DNA from 3 places in the Ectobacillus sp. OTK genome. Region 1 is predicted to be linked to each of the others. Evidence: riboswitches for the same ligand, from Rfam matches in the RefSeq annotation. Region 1 holds a riboswitch; each other region holds the start of a gene.
What was found. Region 1 has a riboswitch for lysine ahead of AC6HZ4_RS21405 (amino acid permease). Riboswitches for the same ligand answer to the same signal wherever they lie in the genome.

Region 1 (5,164 bases):
AGGAAATGCTTATAAAACATTCCAAGAATCAGATTTTAAATTATTAGACAATGAGCGAATCTTATTTGAGTGGTCTTGCAGGCAAACATATATTGCGTTAGGGAATATGATGACTGCAGCTGCCCAAATTGGTATCGATTCTTGTCCAATTGAAGGATTCGACAAAAACAAGGTTGAACAAATATTGAAAGAAGAAGGTATTATTACAGGAGATAATTTTGGTATCGCTTGTATGGTTGCATTTGGATATCGAGTAAATGACCCTCGTGAAAAAACACGACAAGCTATGAATAAGATTGTTGAGTGGATTGATTAAGTCACCACAAATAAATTATCGTCATTCTTTAATTTCTAAACCACTTCTAAATTTTAATTTAGGAGTGGTTTTTTGCAGGATAATTATACATTACCATGTTTCAGGAGGAAGTTGCTTTGAATCAAAATCAGATCATCAAAGGTACCATCCTATGTCTAATTACCGTCCTCTCATGGGGAGGACAATTCCCGATTGCTGGAAGTGCATTAAAACGAATAGACCCATTTTCTTTTACTGCTATGCGTTATACCGCAGTTATGGTGATTTTTGTAATTCTCCTTGCTTTGATTGAAGGAATTCACACTTTAAGATTTGAAGGGAAAGCTGGTTCTTTATGGATTTATGGTACAATCGGTTTTGCCGGATACAATTTTTTGATGTTTTGGGGACAAAAAATGGCTGGAAGTTCCGGTGCTATTTTAGCATCTATTATATTAGGTTTGATGCCGTTAATTAGTATTCTGATAATCTGGGTGTTTAAGAAGAACAGACCCCACAATTTTACACTAGGCTGTATGTTAGTCGGGTTGATTGGTACTTTACTAGTTGTTACAAAAGGTGATATTGAAGTATTTATTTCTGCTGGAAGTAATCTGATTCCGTTGTGCTGGATGCTACTCGGGGTCATTTGTTGGATTGTGTATACCTTGGGAGCTAGTCAGTTTACTGGATGGACTCCCCTTCGCTATACGACGCTGAGTTGTGTGCTTGGTACTATTTCAACAGTTATTATAGTCGTTGTCTCTACTATGATGGGGTACCTGGCAACCCCCTCATTCACTTTGGTTATGGATATTGGATGGGAATTAGGGTATATGATTGTATTTGCTGGCGTCTTAGCTGTATTTTGTTGGAATGCAGGAAATAAAGCTCTTACACCCAGTAACGGTGTTCTCTTTATAAATATTGTTCCTGTTACTACCTTTACGATTTCCATATTACAAGGATATAAGCTAACAACAGTAGAACTTATAGGTGCGCTAATTACAATTGGTTCCCTCATCATGAACAATCTGTATCAGAGAAAAATCACCAAAAAATCTATAGCAAAAGTAGAGCATTGTACTGCCAGACATGAAGTTGTAAAGAACTGATATTCTTTTCTGTGCAATAAAAACATAGGGCCATTCATTTTTTTGAGACACCACCACCGCCGGTAACTCCTCCTTCTATGATTCCACCAAAGCCAGGAACTATGCCGCCAGGAGTGTATGGTTATGTTCCACCTGTTTCTATTGGAAGCTGTATGTATAAGATGTCGTATATTTGGCCGGCGGGTGAGGGACAGGGTTTTTGGTTTTGGCCGTATTATGTAGATCAAAATTTAGCAGCAGGATATATATGGAATCCAACATATTAAACTTGGATGCCAACAGGATTTGATTTAAAATTAATTGACCTTATAACATGTTTATAAAGAAAGAGCAGCCTATTTTCATAGCTGCTCTTTCTTTTAAGCTATATTTTAGGAATAAAGTGTAAGTGCAGCTGCGTCCCTGTCTTTGCCTAAGGGCTCGCCAATCGGCGAAGCTTCCTTTATAGCTCACATTCTTCAAGAGACAACACTTTCGTTTTCTTCTTTATTTTATACCCAAGCCAAATAAGAAGGAAAACGGGCAGACCAATGTAGGAAACGAGTATACCCTTCCAATCGATGGTGCCTCCTGTAAAAGCAGAATAGTTTTGTCCTAAAATGACGACTGTACATAGCACGAAAGCAAAGATCGGACCGAACGGGAACCATGCAGCTTTATATGGCAGGTCCTTTAGGTCATATCCTTGCGCAAGATATGCTTTGCGGAAGCGATAGTGGCTAATGGCAATTCCAAGCCAGGCGATAAACCCAGACATGCCCGATGCGTTTAAAAGCCAGCTATACACAACGCCATCCCCAAATAAAGAAGCAAAAAATGCAAGAGCGCCAACTGCAGAAGTGACAATTAACGCGTTAACCGGTATACCGCGCTTGTCCAGCTTAGCAAGAAACTTCGGTGCTTTGCCTTCACGTGCTAAGTCCCAAAGCATTCGTGTTGAAGCGTACATTCCGGAGTTTCCTGCTGATAACACTGCAGTCAAAATAATTGCGTTCATGACGGATGCAGCAAAGGCAATTCCAACTTTATCAAACACGAGCGTGAATGGGCTGACTGAAATATCACCGTTGGCTAAATTCTCATTTGTATAAGGAATTAAGAGAGAGATTACGAGAATGGCCAGAACATAGAATAAAAGAATACGCCAAAATACTTGTCGAACCGCACGAGGAATATTGCGGCGCGGATCCTCTGTTTCGCCGGCTGCTACGCCTAAAAGCTCTGTCCCCTGAAAGGAGAATCCAGCAGCCATGAACACACCGAGCATTGTCATAAATCCGCCATGAAATGGAGCGTCGCCGATTGTAAAATTCTTAAAACCGACTGCTTTTCCGCCAATAATTCCAAAAATCATAAGAAACCCTGCGATTAAAAAGATAATAACAGTAACAACTTTAATTAAAGAAAACCAGTACTCTGCTTCTCCGAATCCTTTGACGGATAAATAGTTGAGGCCAAACATAACGAGTAGAAAAAGAGCACTCCATAAGAGAGAAGAGCTTTCCGGGAACCAAAACTTCATAATCATCGTGACAGCGGATAATTCAGCTGCAATTGTAATGGCCCAGTTATACCAATAATTCCAGCCAAGTGCAAATCCTAATGCAGGATCAACAAATTTCGTTGCATATGTGCTGAATGATCCGGCCACAGGCATGAATGTTGCCATTTCTGCCAAGCTGGTCATAAGGAAGTACACCATAATCCCGATAGCGAGGTAAGAAACAAGGGTTCCGCCTGGCCCGGCTGTGTGAATAGCACCGCCGCTTGCTAAAAATAAACCTGTACCAATCGTTCCGCCGAGTGAAATCATTGTTAAATGCCGTGATTTTAATCCGCGCTTTAACTCAGTTTCTGCTGGTATGACGGATGATACTGTTTTTGTTGTACGTTTCATACAAATACTCCTATTCATTCGTGATAGTGGAAGGAGCGGGGAAATAGAAAAAGCCGTCGAAGGATTGACGGCTGTTATATACTGCCCACATCATGCCTTCCGTAAGATAGCGCATCACGTTTGCCGGATTTCGCAAACGTGACAGTTCTGTCCCTGTTCGGAAACAGCCCCAGCTCATGCCCCCAGAGAGAAACACAAACTTCGGCGACTTTTCCTTTCTAACGGAGTCTATGATGTTCTCTGCATCTCATCCGTCCTACTCATAAAAGCCGCGACCTCTACCTCATCGGATTGATGAGGATTTCATATCTATGAAATTTTTAAAGACGAAATAAATTATACAAAGAACGGAAAGAAGTTGCAATAGTTTTATTAATATAGTAAGTGTCCGCAGCTTCAGTGTTTTGTAATCCACACGATATCTTCAGCCGGACTTTCTCCACTTCCTTAAAATCCCCTAGGACAAACAAGGACACCCCCGCTGCCGCATACATATAATAACGAACACCACTTTTCGCGGAGGTGAAGGGATGGGTTTACTCGCAGCAATCGGTTATATGATTAAGGAGCTCTTATTGTTTGTCTCGTACGTAAAAAACAACGCGTTTCCGCAGCCGCTTTCGCCTGACGATGAAAAAAGATACTTGGAATTAATGGAGCAGGGTGACGCGAATGCGCGCAATCTCCTCATTGAACATAACCTGCGGCTTGTGGCACACATCGTAAAGAAGTTTGAAAACACTGGGGAAGATGCAGAGGATTTAATCTCGATTGGAACGATTGGTTTAATTAAAGCGATCGAAAGCTTTTCGCAGGGAAAGGGGACGAAGCTGGCAACGTATGCGGCTCGTTGTATCGAAAATGAGATTCTGATGCACCTGCGGGCGTTAAAGAAAACAAAGAAGGATGTATCGCTTCATGATCCGATTGGTCAAGACAAAGAAGGGAATGAAATTTCTTTGATTGATATTTTGAAATCGGAATCTGAGGATGTGATTGATACGATTCAGCTCAGCATGGAGCTTGAGAAAATTAGGGAGTATATTGATGTGCTGGATGAACGCGAAAAAGAGGTCGTCGTCAATCGATTCGGTCTTGGGATGGAGAAGGAAAAGACGCAGCGGGAAATTGCGAAGGCGCTCGGTATTTCAAGAAGCTATGTGTCACGTATTGAAAAGCGTGCGCTTATGAAGATGTTTCATGAGTTTGTGCGGGCAGAGAAGGAAAAAAAGACGAGAGAGTAAAAGGAGGATTCCCCGAGGGTAAAGGCTTGTCGGGGAACCCTCCTTTTACATTTTTTTCACTTTAAAGCTGCTTACCATTAAAAAGGAAAGAAGAAGCAGAAGAAATAGAAGGGCCCAACCTGGTACGGAGCCAATTAGGAAATAGGCAAGTGTTACGAGACAGCCTGCTGCTGTAATGGGAACTCCTTGAAAATAGCCATTCGACTCGGACACATTAAAGCGTGCGAGACGAAAGGCGCCAGATGCTATGTATAATGTAGTGAAAAATACAGCTGGTGCACTATACTCATGTAATGCCCCTTGATACAGCAAAAGAGCGGGGGCTACACCGAAGGAAACGAGGTCGCACAGCGAATCGAGCTGTTTGCCAAGCTCTGATTCAATGCCTAATTTACGCGCGATCATACCATCAAAACGATCTGATAAAGCAGCCAAAAAAATAAAAATAAGAGCGAGATTTAGTTCGTTGCGGACGGTGAATAATATGGAAGCGCTTCCTAATGATAAGTTAAGCATAGTAAAGATGTTGGCAGTTTGGGCTTTGAGCTTCTTAAGTGTGGCATCTAGATTTTCTAGAAAAAACAAAGGCTGTTCACTCCTTATAGATTGAGAA
Region 2 (5,164 bases), 2.1 Mb from region 1:
TCGCTTGCACGAATACGATCCTTTTGCACAAGATCTTCTAATGTTTCCCGCTCTACAACAACCTGCGCTTTACCATCCTTTACAAATACAACAGCAGGGCGCGCGATGCGGTTATAGTTATTTGCCATCGAATATCCGTACGCCCCTGTGCAGGAAATCGCAAGTAAATCACGTGATGCCGCTTCTGGAAGCTTTATATCCCAAAGCAGCATATCGCCGCTCTCACAGCACTTCCCGGCAATCGATACAACTTCCTCTGGCTCTTCATTCGCTCGATTTGCCAAAATTGCCTCATACTTCGCACCGTACAATGCAGGGCGAATGTTATCTGTCATTCCCCCATCCACGGCCACGTATTTGCGAATGCCTGGGATGTCCTTAATGGAACCGATTGTATACAGAGTTGTGCCAGCATCACCGACAATGCTGCGACCCGGCTCAATCCAAATTTCCGGCAGAGGATAATTGCGCTTCGTAAACTGCTCGCGCACCGCATCCGTCATCTCTTTAATATATTGTACAGCTGGAAGAGGTGTGTCACCTTCTGTATAGCGAATGCCAAAGCCGCCGCCAAGATTTAAAATTGGCATTGTATGTCCTGTTTCAGAACGAACATCGTCTACAAAGGCTGCTAATACTTCAACAGCACGAACAAATCCATCTGTTTCAAAAATTTGAGAACCGATATGAGAATGGATTCCAAGTACATTGTAGTACGGCTTCGATACCGCATGCTTTACCGCCTGCAGCGCCTGCCCGCTAGAAACGCCAAAGCCAAATTTTGAATCATCCTGGCCTGTCGTAATATATTCATGCGTATGTGCCTCAACACCAGGCGTTACACGAAGCAAAATATTCACCTTTTGCTCACGGTCTTTTGCTAAATCATGCAGAACCTCCAGCTCAAAGAAGTTATCTACAACGAAGCAGCCAATATTTGCTTCAAGTGCCATTACCAGCTCTTCTTCTGTCTTATTGTTACCGTGAAAATGAATGCGTTCTGCAGGAAAGCCTGCTTGCAGCGCCGTATACAATTCTCCTCCAGATACAACATCTAAAGACATATTTTCCTCTGCAGCTAAACGGCTCATTTCCATGCACAAAAACGCCTTGCTTGCGTATGCTACTTGATAGGAAAAGCCGCTTTCCTGAAACGCACGGTTATAAGCACGACATTTTTCCCGAATTAATGCTTCATCATATACATAAAGCGGTGTGCCGTATGTTTTTGCCAATTCCGTCGTGTCACAGCCTCCGATTTCTAAATGTCCTTTGTCGTTAATTCTGCTTGTGCCGTGCAAATACATCTAAATTTCCCCCTTATCTATACGTTCTGCAACCCATATCCATTTCTCCAAAGAAAAAGGAAACAGTGAAGCTAAGAACACGATCCGTTTCATTTGTATAAACAAAAAACGCGCCGAACTTCTATGTTCACACGCGCTTCTTACAGAAAATGACAACTTAAACTATGCATCCTACATATTTTCATATAAGAAACCGCATCAGCATCTCTAATAGCTCCCCACAAGATGAACTTGTGACAGTTCTACACTTATTCAGTGCAGACCCAGCAGCAAAACATGGCAGCTGTTTTGCCGCTTCGGCAGTTATCCCTTTCGTGCTGTGTTCTTTAATCCTGCACGATTTCGCACAGCCTACTCTTGATTTCTGCAGCCTCTATTTGCGAGAACAGATGAGGCTGTTGTATTTATTTTTGATGATATTAAAGATAGCAGAGGAAAATGCACATTGTCAAATATTTTTTCAATATTCCATTCACATTTATGTAGAAAAATGAAATATTATGCATTCTTCCTAGAAGCAGGCACAAAAGTCTCTCTCTTTCTTACACTGGCTTTCGACATGCTAGCTTTGTGTTATCAGGCAAGCGCTTTACATTCGTGTTTTTCACTTCCCAGTCCCCTTGCTCATTATCAAACGTAATCGTTACCTTCTCAAAAGGAGGCTCCGGTTTTCCATATGGCTTCTGTTCATACGTAATCACCTCAATAGAAGATCGAAATAAGTACGTACCACTGTAAAGCTTCTTCATCTCTGCAATTTTCGGACAGTCATACTTCTTTTGCACTCCATAATGCTTTTGAATCTCCTCATTGATTTGTGGAAATAGCACAGAATAAAAAGCATCCTCAAGCATAGGAAGTGATGGGGCATTTGCCGATGCTGCCGAACTGCTATATAAGAAAAAGCATAAGATTGCAACACATATTCGTTTATTCATTGTCTTCCTCCAAATCTTCACATATGTAACTATTGTGCCCAATCCATATTTTTTCATAGAAGTGTACAAAAACATCCACAACACCTAATTGTTTTTATATAATAATTAACGTAGTAGAAGCTAAGGAAAGCAGAACGCTGAGAATAGAGCATGTCCCTGCTTACATATATATGTATAGATAATAAAAAAGCCATTTGACAGTCTCATCGGAGAGGAGCTTGAATTATGAATGAATTATTGAAGAAGGTGCGCTTTACTCTTTTAGCGGTCATCCTTCTTTGGATAAAAACCTATGTTGTGTATAAGCTTGCGTTTGATATAAGCATCGAGAATCCGTTTGAGGAAATCATTCTATTTATAAATTCAGTCAGCACGCTTCTATTGTTTCTTGGAGTTGCCCTATTAGCAAATACATACCGAAACGCTTATGTCATGCTCATTAGCTTTCTTTTGTCTGTATTGTTATTTTCAAATGCAGTATTTTATGGCTTCTTCAATGATTTTGTAACGTTGCCTGTCATATTTCAAACGAATAACATGGCAGATCTTGGAACAAGCATCCGTGAATTGATGACATACAAAACATTATTCATGTTTTTCGATCTCTTTATTTTGTTATTCATTTCCCGAAAGTTCCCGCGCTTTGCCGATGTCTCTCCTCTCACGAAAAAAGAGAAATCTATTTATTTCTTTTGGGCAGCCGCATTGTTTTTATTTCATGTAACAGTGGCTGAAGTCTATAAGCCGCAGTTATTTGCCCGTTCGTTTGATAGAAAGATGATTGTCAAAAATCTCGGCCTATACACGTACCATCTATATGATATTGTCCTGCAATCCAGATCATCAGCACAGCGAGTGTTTGCAAGCAGCAATAAGTTTGCGGAAATTGAAAACTATGTAAAAGTAAAGGACAAAGGAGCCAATTTAGACGTATTCGGTGCTGCTAAGGGGAGAAATGTAATTTTAATTTCCATGGAGTCTACGCAAAGCTTTGTCATCAATCGAAAAGTAAATGGTGAGGAAATTACTCCATTTCTAAACAAATTTATCAAAGAAAGCTATTATTTTGACCAGTTTTATCACCAAACAGGTCAAGGCAAAACATCGGATGCCGAGTTTATTATTGAAAATTCGCTTTATCCGCTTGATCGCGGCTCCGTATTTTTTACACATTTTAATAATGAATATACAGCAACGCCTGAAATATTAAAGGACTACGGGTACTTTTCAGCTGTGTTCCATTCTAACGATAAAACATTTTGGAATCGCGACCTTATGTACCCGTCACTTGGATATGATCGATATTACAATCAACACGATTTCGTTGGCACGCAGCAAAATTCTGTCGGCTGGGGACTAAAGGATAAGGACTTCTTTGAACAATCCATCGCGTATTTAAAGTCGATGCCGCAGCCATTTTATACAAAGTTTATTACACTAACAAATCATTTTCCATTTACACTTGACCCGAAAGATCGGCTCATTGAGGAGTATGATTCAGAGAGTGAGATTGTAAATCGATATTTGCCAACCGTACGGTACACAGATGAAGCAATTAAATATTTTATACAGCGCCTGAAGGAAGAGGGATTATATGACAATACGGTGATTGTTATTTATGGAGATCATTATGGTATTTCTGAAAATCATAATGCGGCTGTGGCACAGCTTCTTGGCAAAACTGAAATCACACCTGTTGATTCGATACAACTGCAACGCGTTCCTCTTATTATCCATGTTCCAGGGCAGTCTGGACAGGTGATTTCCAAAGTGTCTGGACAAATTGACGTAAAGCCGACTCTCCTTCATCTTCTTGGTATTTCAACAACAAAGAGTACGGAGTTTGGAACAGATTTATTTATTACAGAAAAAGATCCGATTGTTGTTATGCGCGACGGCAGTTTCATCACAAATGATTACGTATATACGAAAAATGTTTGCTATCAGAAACAGACAGGCGAGCTAATTGAAGAACAACTATGTGAACCATATGAACAAAAAGCCAAACTGGAGCTGAGGAATTCAGATAAGCTTATTTACGGAGATTTACTTCGCTTCGACCCTAGCAACAAACGAAATACAGGAACGATGACAACAACATTCGAGGAATAAATATCTTCTTGCACTGCTTGTCATGAGGTGACGGAAATAGGAAGCATCCCTGTTCCGTCACCTCTTTTTCACCTTGCACAGGATTCCTATTTTTACGTTTTGCTTTCAGCGATATGCATAAAGCAGACAAATCAACAGACAAATCAAATACGTTTTTTCCATCTCGGGAATTTTATGGTATGCACTTCTAAAAGTGTGTTATGATAAATTGGATACTGTCATACACTAAATAAGAAAATTAAAAAGAAAGCAAGGGATCACACATTGTACAGAGCAGCCATTCCGAATTTATTTACGCTCGGAAATTTATACAGCGGTTTTTTATCCATTGGCTACGCCTCTATCGGACATTACAGATCAGCTGCCATTCTCGTGTTAATTGGAATGATGCTTGATAGTCTCGACGGACGGATTGCCCGCTTGCTGCGAGTTGATTCTCCTCTCGGAAAAGAACTTGATTCTCTCGCAGATGTAGTGACATTTGGAGCAGCACCTGCTCTCTTAGTGTACTACACCTCTTTTTCACAATACGGCGTTGCTGGATTGTACATAGCCGGGCTATTTCCCCTATTTGGTGCTTACCGCTTGGCAAGGTTTAACGTAACACCGACTGCAACATCTTTAAAATATTTCACGGGTGTTCCGATTACAGCGGCAGGAGGAATTATAGCGTTTCTTACGTTATTTTCCCACGTAATTCCAAACATTGTACTCATTCTCATTTTTATCATCTTTGCTATCTTGATGGTAAGCCGCATTCAAATTCCAAGCCTAAAAGATGTACCGATTCCAAAATACAGCATTATC
Region 3 (5,164 bases), 2.0 Mb from region 1:
AATTTTCATTTTATATAACATAGCGTTTTTTAATATGTTATATAATGTTATGTTACATAATGTTTTGTTATGCGTCAATACATTTTTTTCTGAATCTTTATAATTTTTTAATTATTGAAAGCATTATCATTTGCGGTAAATTGGAAAAAACCGTTAACCATCACTCGATAAAACTTTCACTGTCTTAACGAATGGCTGCTTCTGTTTCCATATCAAAAAAATGTACTTTCATCATGTTAATAGCTAACGGTATTTGTTTACCCAATGCTAGTTCCGTTCCGCCCTTGACTCGAGCCGTTACCATAGTCTCACCTGCTATTACGTATAGAAATAATTCCGAACCCATATTTTCAATTACATCGATCTTTGCCTCAATGATAGACTTCCCGTGTAACGCTTCATCTATTTCATCGTTAATGTCTTCCGGACGGATGCCAAGGATGATTGCTTGATTAACATAGCCTTTCATACGCAGGATGTCCGCCTTTTGCTTTGGGATAGTCAGAGAAAGATGGCCATCTTTGAAATATAATTGCCCGCCCTGCTCTATAATTTGTCCGGTAAGAAAATTCATGCTTGGGGAGCCGATAAAGCTCGCAACATACTTATTTGCCGGAAAATGATAAATTTCCTTTGGGCTTGCCACCTGCTGGATCAAACCATCATACATAACTACAATACGGTCTCCCATGGTCATCGCTTCTGTTTGATCGTGCGTTACATACACAGTCGTTACGCCTAACCGTTTATGAAGTTTACTAATCTGAGTTCTCATCTGTACACGCAGCTTCGCATCAAGATTAGAAAGCGGCTCGTCCATTAAAAAAACCTTTGGCTCACGAACAATGGCTCGTCCTAATGCCACCCGTTGGCGTTGACCGCCTGACAGTTCCCTTGGCTTTCGGTCCAATAGATGCTCTAGGCCTAAAATTCCCGCCGCTTCTTTTACTCGTTTGTCAATATCCTCCTTCGGCAGTTTTCGCAGCTTTAATCCAAAGGCGATATTGTCATAAATACTCATGTGGGGATATAATGCGTAATTTTGAAACACCATAGCAATATCACGTTTTTTGGGCGGCACATCATTTATAATTTGATCGCCAATAAAAAGCTCCCCTTCAGAGATATCCTCCAATCCGGCAATCATACGCAAAGTAGTTGATTTTCCGCAGCCGGACGGCCCCACTAACACAAGAAATTCTTTTTCCGCCACCTCTAGATGAAAATCCTTAACAGTTAATGCATGATTTCCATATTTCTTTTTGACGTGATTGAATTTTAGCATGGCCATTGATTCCCTCCTATCTGCTCCCATCACCCTCAGAATTTTCCCAGCAAATTCTGTTAACCTGCTGTTAACCTATTGTAGCCTTCTATATGTTGTCATCTCAATGATGTCGCTAGATTTTCTAACAAGGAAGTTACTTTTAAACTTATATAAATAAGGGCAGCTCCAAAGGCCCAAAGCGGACGTTTAGAGCTGCCCTTTTCATCATATTAAGCAGATTTTCTATTTTTATTTTCAGATATCGCAAGATTTTTCTTCAACTGGCCGTAGAATAAAATACCGCTCGCAAGCAACAGCATACCAAATAAGAAGGTTTTCATATCCGCTGTTCCTGCCTTAATTACCCAAGCAGAGTATATAGTGGATAGAGCAGCAATAATGCCGTCAAGCACTCGCCCTTTTCCATTTTCATACGTCTCTCCCGTAATGACAAGCTTGAGTTGGAAAATAGACGAGATGAAATATGGTATTAAGTACGAAAGCGTCGCAACAACAATGACAAAATCAAACGCTGCAGAAATAGAGTTGGAAACTGTTGAGAAAATAAACAGCTGTCCAAGCAAGTTGGTCACAACAAGGGAAAATGCCGGAGTCCCATTTTTATTTTCTTTTAAAAATGCTGAGATAAACATCCCCTGCTTCGCAGCCTGATACGGCACCTCAGCGCTTAGCATCACCCAGCCAATAGTAGAACCGATTAAGCTGATAAGCCCTACTCCAGCCAGCACTTTGCCGCCGATTGGACCAAGCACAGTCGAAATCGCATCAATCAGCGGTTTATCAGAATGAATCAATGTCTCTTGATCCAGCATCCCCATGACAAGTGTACTAATACCGATATAAATTGCAAGTGCGATAAACAAACCAAGCGTAGTCGCGCGTTTCACATCGACTTGCTTCTTTGCTCTAGATGCAAATACTACTGCTGACTCAACACCGATAAATGCCCAAAGCGTTGCAACTGCCGCATTATTAATTTGTCCAAATAATCCGATCGCATTGCCTGCCTCATCCGTCTTATCAGCTACGAACGGCAGCATATTCGTTTTCTCGAATGCGAACAAACCAACGATAATAAACAGCGCAAATCCAACCACCTTTGCAGCTGTTGCCAAAAAGTTAAGTTTACCGGCATTTTCTAAACCGCGTAAAATAATAAAATGGGTTGCCCACAATAACAACGTACATACTAGGAATGTTAATGCGTTTCCTAGCTTCAACGTAAAGGAACCGGCTGTGAACAGTTCCGCTTCACTTGTAAGTACAGGGAAAAATGTAGACAAATACCCAGCAAATGTCGTAATAATTGCAATATTACCAGCCAGGTTTCCAATCCAATATCCCCAAGAAGCCATAAAGCCGGATAAAAGTGATGCCTTTGAGCCTAGCTTAAACAATTCCTTAGCGTAAATTTGCGGGCCGCCATTTAGGTTCGGCTTGCGAATCGCCAAGTTTCCGAATACTAAAGCCGTCATGAGTACACCAACTCCCGTTAAAACCCAAGCACCCATTACCCCAGCCGGGCTGGCAGCTTCTGATAAGGAACGAGGCAGCATAAAAATACCGGATCCAACCATATTCCCCACAACAAGGGATGTCAAAATCCATAAGCCAAGCTTATTGCCTTTACTCATTTATTTTTCCCCTCTCAATGTATCCTCTCGCTCAAAAGTAGATAGTTATCTGCTTTTTGCCATTGCATATTTTATATAAGCACAAAAAACACACCTTCTGACGGGTGTGAAGACAAACTTATCCGCATCAGACAAAAAGATAGTTCATCATAGCAACTCCTATGACAGTTCTGCACCTATTCGGATACAGCCCCAGCTGCTTCGGCCGGAGAACCGCAGCGCTTCGGCAGTGCTTCCTTTCCATCGCATTCATTAAGCTCTCCGGCTCTCCCGCTATGTACTCTTAAGCACCGCAACCTCTACCTCATCTTGAGCTGATGAGGAAGTATTATTTTATTATACTAATCTAGCATACACAGGGAATATCCATGCGTCAACATGAAATATTATTCCAAGTCATAAGTGCCATATATTTAGATTGTTCAACAGAACTGAAAATTCAGAAAAAACAATAAATTTTTCTTCTAAATTAAATAACTTCGCTCATTTTACCATAAAATTAACAAACTGAATTCTTATATAAAAACAAATAGTCTAGACATTTTATTATTTTAACTAACATACACACAGACTTTATCCCCTCTCAATAAAATTATATCAAAAAAATAAACGTGCGATTAAAATTACTAAAAATTGTATAACCCCCTCCTCCATGAATAAAATATCCATGTGTAATTTATAAACCTTTGGAGAAGGCGGTCTTATCATGAATCATGATCACTCAAACGAAGAAGTGCTAGGCACCTCTGTTAACGGAGTCGGAAGCTCCTCAGATTCTCGTATGGGAGAAAGTGAAACAGAAATGACACTAACAAATCGGCAAGGCCATCCCATTACGGACAATCAAAATGTTCGTACAGTTGGGAATCGAGGGCCGACAGGATCATACAAGCTATGCAGCATCTGATCAAGCTGTTGATAAATCTAAACAAATGGGTCACGAAGCAGATCCATATTAAGAACTGGGCCGTAGGTTTTCTTACGGCTCTTTTTTCTTATCCTTGCTATCGCTTCTTTTTCAAGCTATAGTACTTACAAAACAAGCATTAGAAGGAGCTCGACATGATTTACCATACTACATATATATCAGATGCATATAAAGTGAAAGGATATATTGCTTTCCCGAGCTGTTTCTCTATTTCACCGAGAGAATTGCAGAAGATGCTGGAGCAATTTTACAAGGAAGACGACCTGCCTCTTACAATGATCGCAAGCTCTATCAAAAAAGACCTGCAGCCTCTTCATTCACAAAAGTTCCCCGCCTTCATCTATTGCCGAGGCGGCATCGGAAAAGTCGGCCGCGTAAAAACCGATTGGGTAGAGCAGTTTGCAGGCCATGGATACATCGTTTTTGCTCCTTGCTATCGCGGAAATGAAGGCGGCGAAGGACGGGATGAGTTTGGCGGCGCTGAAAATGAGGATGTACTCTCCGCCTATCGTTTTTTGCGCAGCCTTCCATTTGTAGATGAAGAGCGAATTTCTATTATGGGATTCTCGCGCGGCGCCATTAATGCAGTGCTAACTGCGGCTGCGATTCCTAACATTCACACGCTAACTCTTTGGGGCGGCGTATCCGACTTGGCGCAGACATATGAAGAGCGCATAGATTTGCGAAGGATGCTCAAGCGGGTGCTTGGCGGATCGCCAGGCAAGATACCGGATGCATATGCAGCTCGCTCACCTATCCATCTAGCAGAGCGTATTACATGTCCTGTTCTTATTATGCATGGGACCAAAGATATACAAGTAGATTTTATTCATGGCTTGCGTATGTACCAAAAGCTACAGAATTTTGGACACAAGGTTGATATGCACCAATATAATGGCTTTGGACATCATCTTCCGCCTAACGTTCATAAAGAAGCATTAAACAGTATGTTTGGATGGATTAAACAACATTCTACTTGAACCTTGTTAATTGCTCCAGCATATTTTCTTTCGTTAAAATAGTAATTTGGCGTTCGCCAAATAAATCAAAATGCGGATACTCAGAGCGGTGATGAAGTGCCCTGGCAGGGATTCCATATGCCTCTCCCCATTTGATCAGCTTGTCCAAATCAGAACAACCTACCTTTGTCACTGTTCTCATTTCAGGAAATCGATCATCCAGCCAATAATGCGTCAAAAAAGCGATTTCCCCCCGCTTTACCTTCTCCTTCCACTCTTGTAATTCTTGTCTCGTAATTCCAAAAGCCATATTCTCACCTTCTTTCATTAGGTTAGTTTCTTTCTAGTACGACAA

Region 2: it holds a riboswitch for lysine, as region 1 does, so the genes downstream of both, lysA (diaminopimelate decarboxylase) here and AC6HZ4_RS21405 (amino acid permease) in region 1, are expected to answer to the same signal.
Region 3: it holds a riboswitch for lysine, as region 1 does, so the genes downstream of both, AC6HZ4_RS03885 (amino acid permease) here and AC6HZ4_RS21405 (amino acid permease) in region 1, are expected to answer to the same signal.

Annotation. Positions count from the first base shown of each region.
Region 1 is NZ_AP048547.1:4,307,822-4,312,985, reverse strand. Features, by position in the region: gene AC6HZ4_RS21415 (NAD(P)H-dependent oxidoreductase) at 1-316, shown strand, start outside; gene AC6HZ4_RS21410 (DMT family transporter) at 433-1,410, shown strand; gene AC6HZ4_RS21405 (amino acid permease) at 1,853-3,307, opposite strand; lysine riboswitch at 3,407-3,596, opposite strand; gene sigK (RNA polymerase sporulation sigma factor SigK) at 3,838-4,551, shown strand; gene pssA (CDP-diacylglycerol--serine O-phosphatidyltransferase) at 4,597-5,136, opposite strand.
Region 2 is NZ_AP048547.1:2,242,973-2,248,136, reverse strand. Features, by position in the region: gene lysA (diaminopimelate decarboxylase) at 1-1,307, opposite strand, end outside; lysine riboswitch at 1,511-1,691, opposite strand; gene AC6HZ4_RS10905 (DUF3888 domain-containing protein) at 1,850-2,245, opposite strand; gene AC6HZ4_RS10900 (LTA synthase family protein) at 2,471-4,357, shown strand; gene pssA (CDP-diacylglycerol--serine O-phosphatidyltransferase) at 4,622-5,164, shown strand, end outside.
Region 3 is NZ_AP048547.1:768,148-773,311, reverse strand. Features, by position in the region: gene AC6HZ4_RS03890 (ABC transporter ATP-binding protein) at 185-1,291, opposite strand; gene AC6HZ4_RS03885 (amino acid permease) at 1,498-2,922, opposite strand; lysine riboswitch at 3,055-3,232, opposite strand; partial or broken gene AC6HZ4_RS03880 (catalase) at 3,629-3,802, shown strand; gene AC6HZ4_RS03875 (alpha/beta hydrolase family protein) at 3,985-4,830, shown strand; gene AC6HZ4_RS03870 (hypothetical protein) at 4,823-5,119, opposite strand.